DNA from 2 places in the Burkholderia thailandensis E264 genome. Region 2 is predicted to be linked to the other one. Evidence: riboswitches for the same ligand, from Rfam matches in the RefSeq annotation. Region 2 holds a riboswitch; the other holds the start of a gene.
The links. A riboswitch is a leader RNA that binds a small molecule or an ion and turns the genes downstream of it on or off. The one in region 2 is predicted to bind thiamine pyrophosphate.
Positions count from the first base shown of each region.

Region 1 (3,405 bases), 180 kb from region 2:
ACAGCGCGACGTCCAATGCGTCCGCCCGCCGCACGGCCGACAGCGCGATGCGAACGCGCGCGGGCTCGGCGGCCGTCTCGACGATGCGCCGCCCGAACGCGTTCGCATCGCGCCCAGTCGCGCAGTTCGCGGCCGCCGACCGCGACTTCCGGCGTATAGACGAAGCGGCCGCCGCCGCGCGCGGCGAGCGCTTGCTGGCGCTCGGTGAAGCGATGCTGCGCGAGGCGGTCGGTCCAGCCAAGGCCGTCCCAGTAATCGACGTGCAGCGCGAGGGGCACGACGCGCAACGCGGCGCGGCGCGCGGCCAGCCGCGCGAGCCAGTCGTCGGCGGGAGGGCAACTGCTGCAGCCCTCGCTCGTGTAGAGTTCGACGAGCGCCTGCCGGGCGTCGGCGCTGCGCGCGACGCACGCGCCGCCCGCGGCCGCTTGCGCGACGCTTGCCGCGGCGAGCGCGGGCGCGGCCGCAGCGGCGCGCGTCGAAGCAAAAATTGAAATCGACATATCGAAGCTCATCGGTCGGAGCCGGTGCGCGGGCGCGCAGCGCCGCACGCCGGCGGGCAAGACGCGATCCGGCTTCCCGCAGCGCGCGGCGCCGCGAGACAAAGGCCGCCCGAAGCGCGCGCGGACGACCGAGCCGTTCGCGTCATGAAAGACAAGACGCCGCGAACGACGCCGCTCAGTTCGACATCGGACTCATCTTGTCGGACGACATCGGCTTTTTCATCGCATCCTTCGACATGCGGCCCGCCTTCATGCCGCCCTTCGCCATGTGATCCTTCTTGCCCATCCGGTCCTTCGACATCGCATCCTTCGACATCGCGTCGCGAGACATCGCATCCTTCGACATCCCCATGCCGTCCTTCGACATCGCGTCGTTCTGCGCATGCGCGAACGGCGCGGCGAGCGCGAGACCGGCGACACAGGCGAAAGCAATCAGATTCCTTTTCATGGGATAGCTCCATCGTGATTGGTTGAGGAGCCGAATAGTCGGAAGGCGACGGCGGATATGACACCCCCGCGCAAGAAATTTTTTGGGACAGGCGATCGCGCCGGCGGGCAACCACCGCGCCGGCGAACAAACGCACGACCGGCAAGCCGCCGGCAGGCCCGATACGCGACGAAACGCGCCGCCCGCGCGGCGCGAGCGCAATCGCCCCCGGTGACGTCCGCCCCCGCGGCGCAACATGGCATCCGGCCGCGTGCGCGCGCAATCGATCTGTCCCCTGTTGAAACCGCCGCCGACCCGGTGTATCGTGTGCGCTTGCTAACGCGGGGGTCCTGCATTGCGCTCGGTCAAGCGATCGTGCGAAGCGGGTGAGAAATACCCTTTGAACCTGATCTGGATAATGCCAGCGCAGGGAAGCGTCAGGGTTTCGCCGCTGTTTCACGTCAGAATCCCGTCGCGTCGCGAATCTCGTCTCCTGCTTAGCGCCCCACACCCGCTTTGCATGGGACCCGGGCGAGCGCCAAAGCGCCAACTCGGGTCGACACAGGAGATCGCATGAACGCCAACCCCAAGTTCCTGTCGGCCGACGCCCGCGTCGACGCCGCCGCCGTCGCACCACTGCCGAATTCGCGCAAGGTCTACGTGACGGGCTCGCAACCCGACATCCGCGTGCCGATGCGTGAAATCACGCAAGCCGATACGCCGACGAGCTTCGGCGGCGAGAAGAATCCGCCGATCTACGTCTACGACACATCGGGCCCGTACACGGACCCGGACGCGAAGATCGACATCCGCGCGGGCCTGCCCGCGCTGCGCCAGCGCTGGATCGACGCGCGCGGCGACACCGAGACGCTCGCGGGCCTCACGAGCGAATACGGCCGCGAGCGCGCGGCCGACCCGGCGACCGCCGAGCTGCGCTTCCCCGATCTGCACCGTCATCCGCGCCGCGCCAAAGCCGGCAGGAACGTCACGCAGATGCACTACGCGCGCCAGGGCATCATCACGCCGGAAATGGAATTCATCGCGATCCGCGAGAACCAGCGCCGCGCCGAGTATCTGGAAAGCCTGAAGGCGAGCGGCCCGAACGGCGCGAAGCTCGCCGCGATGATGGGCCGCCAGCACGCGGGCCAGGCGTTCGGCGCCGCCGCGTTCGGCGCAAACGAGGCCGGCACGAATATGCTGACCGAGATCACGCCGGAATTCGTGCGCTCGGAAGTGGCGTGCGGCCGCGCGATCATTCCGGCGAACATCAACCACCCGGAAACCGAGCCGATGATCATCGGCCGCAACTTCCTCGTGAAGATCAACGCGAACATCGGCAACTCGGCCGTCACGTCGTCGATCGGCGAGGAAGTCGACAAGATGACGTGGGCGATCCGCTGGGGCGGCGACACGGTGATGGACTTGTCGACCGGCAAGCACATCCATGAAACGCGCGAGTGGATCATCCGCAACAGCCCGGTGCCGATCGGCACGGTGCCGATCTACCAGGCGCTGGAAAAGGTCAACGGCAAGGCCGAGGACCTGACCTGGGAAATCTTCCGCGACACGCTGATCGAGCAGGCCGAGCAAGGCGTCGACTACTTCACGATCCACGCGGGCGTGCGCCTGCAGTACGTGCCGCTCACCGCGAACCGGATGACGGGCATCGTGTCGCGCGGCGGCTCGATCATGGCGAAGTGGTGTCTCGCGCATCACAAGGAGAGCTTCCTGTACGAGCACTTCGAAGAGATCTGCGAAATCATGAAGGCGTACGACGTGAGCTTCTCGCTCGGCGACGGCCTGCGCCCCGGCTCGATCTACGACGCGAACGACGAAGCGCAGTTGGGCGAACTGAAGACGCTCGGCGAGCTCACGCAAATCGCGTGGAAGCACGACGTGCAGGTGATGATCGAAGGCCCCGGCCACGTGCCGATGCAGTTGATCAAGGAGAACATGGATCTGCAGCTCGACTGGTGCAAGGAAGCGCCGTTCTACACGCTCGGGCCGCTCACGACCGACATCGCGCCCGGCTACGACCACATCACGTCGGGCATCGGCGCCGCGATGATCGGCTGGTTCGGCACCGCGATGCTCTGCTACGTGACACCGAAGGAACACCTCGGCCTGCCGAACAAGGACGACGTGAAGGAAGGCATCATCACGTACAAGCTCGCCGCGCATGCCGCGGACCTCGCGAAGGGCCACCCGGGCGCGCAGGTGCGCGACAACGCGTTGTCGAAGGCGCGCTTCGAGTTCCGCTGGGAAGACCAGTTCAACCTCGGCCTCGATCCGGACAAGGCGCGCGAATTCCACGACGAAACGCTGCCGAAGGATTCGGCGAAGGTCGCGCACTTCTGCTCGATGTGCGGCCCGCACTTCTGCTCGATGAAGATCACGCAGGACGTGCGCGAGTTCGCCGCGCAGCAAGGCATGTCGGAAGACGATGCGCTGAAGAAGGGGATGGAAGTGAAGGCGGTC
Region 1 covers NC_007651.1:3,259,945-3,263,349, forward strand. The annotation lists gene BTH_RS35930 (DUF1223 domain-containing protein) at 1-34, opposite strand, end outside; partial or broken gene BTH_RS26695 (DUF1223 domain-containing protein) at 1-512, opposite strand, end outside; gene BTH_RS26700 (pentapeptide MXKDX repeat protein) at 676-948, opposite strand; TPP riboswitch at 1,261-1,378, shown strand; gene thiC (phosphomethylpyrimidine synthase ThiC) at 1,501-3,405, shown strand, end outside.
Region 1: another riboswitch for thiamine pyrophosphate. It lies ahead of thiC (phosphomethylpyrimidine synthase ThiC); the one in region 2 lies ahead of BTH_RS27520 (FAD-dependent oxidoreductase).

Region 2 (3,405 bases):
CGCGCTTGAATTCGCGCAGACGGTTGACGGTCGCGCGCCACTCGGCGAGCGTGCCGTAACTGTTGATGAACCATGAAAACGAATCGCTGACGGTGCCGAACGCGCGGCTGATCTGCATCAGCACGCCGAACGTGAACGCGCCCGCGAAGTAGCGCGGCGCGGCGACCGCGATCGGAAAGAGGCTCGCGAGTTGCGCGTAGAAGTTCAGCACGAACGTGAGCCGCTTCGTGTAGCGCATCACGCGCCACCAGTTTTCGCGGATACGCTGGAACAGGTTCTGCTCGTGCGCGGTCTCGACGGGTTCGCCGTTGTAGAACGCGATCTGCTCGGCGTTCTCGCGGATGCGGATCAGGCTGAAGCGGAAGTCCGCCTCGACGCGCTGCTGCTGGTAGTTGATCGACACGAGCGGATGGCCGAAGCGGTGCATCACGTACGAGCCCGCGATCGCGTAGACCATCGCGACCCACACCATGTAGCCGGGAATCGTGATCGCGTGGCCGCCGAGCGAGATCGTCGCCGCGCCGGCGATCGACCAGAGGATCGTCGCGAACGAGATCAGCGTGACGACCGTCGACAGCAGGTCGAGCGACAGCGACAGCGTCGTCGACGCGAGCGACTGCAAGTCGTCCGAGATCCGCTGGTCGGGGTTGTCGGCGAGCCGGTCGCGCTCGATCCGGTAGAAGTTGCGATCGCCGAGCCATTCGTTCAGGAAGCGCGTCGTGAGCCACTGCCGCCAGCGAAAGCCGAGCATCTGCCGCAGATAAAGGCCGTAGACCGCGAGGATGATGAACGCGAATGCGAGCACGGCGAACGTGATCAGCAGGCTCGGAAAGTCGCGCACGTCCTTCGATTGGAGCGCGTTGTAGAACGACGCGCTCCACGAGTTGATCCGCACGTTGATCCACACGAGCGTAAGGTTGATCGCGACGATCGTGACGAGCAATCCCCATGCGACCTTCCACTCCTCGGAAACCCAATAGGGCTTGATGAGGCTCCACGTGGATACCGGGGGCGGGGATTGCGTCGGATCGTCCGGGACGGGGGCGAGGGCTTGCGTCGATTGAGTCATGAGCTTCCTGATGTGAGGCCGGCGACGCCGAGCCAACGTGCACGCCGCGCCCGGCGCGTCCGTTCGGCGCCGCACGCGGCACGCGTGCCGCGGATTCTGGCGAGCATGCCTTAAACGGCGCTTAACGCCGGGAACGGCATCGGCCCGGCGCGCGGCGGCGATGCCGCCCGCGCGCCGGTTCCCAGCGGCATTGTGCCAGCGCCGCCGCGCGCCGGGCGAATTTGCCGCAGCGCGAGGTTTGCGGCCGTTTCCGCTTTTATGGTCTAATGACCGCCGACGAAACAGGGGTGCTTCGCGCGCCCCGGCCTGCCGGATCGGCAGGGCCGGATGCGCGGCGAGGCTGAGAGAGACCCTTCGCACCCGATCCGGGTAATACCGGCGCGGGAAGTTTCCGATCCCGCCGGGCCATGCCCGCCGCCGTCGTTTCGGCGAGCCGCGCGCATCACGGTCCCGGCCGGCCTTAGTTGCCGGTTTCGTCCTTTTGAGTGCGCAACTTCGCGCGTGGCGGAAGGTATCGATGACCGTGCAATCTTCAGTTCTTTTGCGTCGCTGCGAGCCGTCGGCCGCGGCGGCTTTCCCGGCTCCCGCTGCGAGCCGTTTCCCGGTGACGAATGCGACGGACGGATGCGATGAACATGCGTGCGTCTGAACCCGATTTCGCGGTGCTGGGCGGCGGCCTCGTCGGCCGCCTGATCGCGTGGCGCCTCGCGGGCGCGGGCCACCGCGTGTCGCTCTACGAGCGCGGCGACGCGGCGGGCTCCGGCTCGGCCGCGTGGGTCGCGGCCGCGATGCTCGCGCCGCTCGCCGAGGCCGCGAGCGCCGAGCGCTTCATCACCGATCTCGGCGTCGCGTCGTTCGATCTCTGGCCGGGCTGGCTTGCCGAGCTGCCGGAGCCCGTGTTCTTCCAGCGCAACGGCACGCTTGTCGTCTGGCATCACGCGGACCGCGCGGAAGCGCCGCTCTTCGAGCGCCGCGTGCGCGCGAACGCGGGCGCCGAACTGCTCGACGGCGGGCTCGTCGCGCTCGCGGGCGCGCAGGTCGACGCGGCCGAGCCGGCGCTCGCCGGGCGCTTCGCGCACGGCCTGCTGCTGCCGCGCGAGGGCCAGCTCGACAACCGCCAGGTGCTGCACGCGCTCGCCGCGGGCCTCGCCGAGCGCCGCGTCGACGCGCACTGGAACGTCGCCGTGGCGCCCGATGCGGCGCCTGCCGCGCGTGTGACGATCGACTGCCGCGGACTCGGCGCGAAAGCGCAGATGCCGACGCTGCGCGGAATCCGCGGCGAAGTTGCGCGCGTGCATGCGCCCGGCATCGGCCTGACGCGGCCCGTGCGGCTGCTGCATCCGCGCTATCCGCTCTATGTCGCGCCGAAGGAGAACGATCTCTACGTGATCGGCGCGACCGAGATCGAGGGCGAGGACATGTCGCCTGTCAGCGTGCGCTCGGCGCTCGAGCTGCTGAGCGCCGCGTTCTCCGTGCATCCGGCGTTCGGCGAAGCGCGTATTCTCGAACTGAATGCGCAATGCCGGCCGACGCTGCCGGACCATCGTCCGGCGCTCGTCTGGGACGGCGGCGCGACGCTCGCGGTCAACGGCCTGTACCGGCACGGCTTCATGATCGCGCCGGAAGTCGCCGATACCGCGGCCCGCTTCGCGCAGGCGCTCATCGAGCGCACCGTGAAGGACGCCGACACGTTCGCCGCTTGGCGGCGCGACGCACGCTGGCCGGCGCTGCTGCAGCACCGCGCGGCGCACGCGTCCGCATGAGCGCCCGGGACGATTCGCTCTAATCCGATCAAATCCGATCAATCGACAGTCACCATGGACATTCAGGTCAACCAGCAGACGCTCTCGCTGCCCGAAGGCGCGACGCTCGCCGACGCGCTCGCCGCATACGGCGCGCGGCCGCCGTTCGCGGTCGCGGTCAACGGCGCGTTCGTCGCGCGCACGCAGCATGCGGCGCGCGCGCTCGCCGCGGGCGACAAGCTCGACATCGTGCATCCGGTCGCGGGCGGCTGACGCGCCGGCGTACCCGCATCGTCCCCGCACCCCGTTTCCACAGGATCTTCCGATGACGCTCCTTTCCTCCGCCGATACGCTCACGCTGCACGGCCAAACCTTCGCGAGCCGCGTGCTGCTCGGCACGTCGCGCTATCCGTCGCTGCAGTCGCTGTCCGATTCGATCGCGGCCGCGCGGCCGGGGATGGTGACGGTCGCGCTGCGGCGCCAGATGAACGCCGGCGCGGCCGAGGCCGGCTTCTTCGATCTGCTCAAGCGCCACGACGTGCCGCTCTTGCCGAACACGGCGGGCTGCCAGACGATCGCCGAGGCTGTGACGAC
Region 2 covers NC_007651.1:3,444,179-3,447,583, reverse strand. The annotation lists gene BTH_RS27525 (ABC transporter ATP-binding protein/permease) at 1-1,069, opposite strand, end outside; TPP riboswitch at 1,343-1,473, shown strand; gene BTH_RS27520 (FAD-dependent oxidoreductase) at 1,699-2,832, shown strand; gene thiS (sulfur carrier protein ThiS) at 2,887-3,084, shown strand; gene BTH_RS27510 (thiazole synthase) at 3,137-3,405, shown strand, end outside.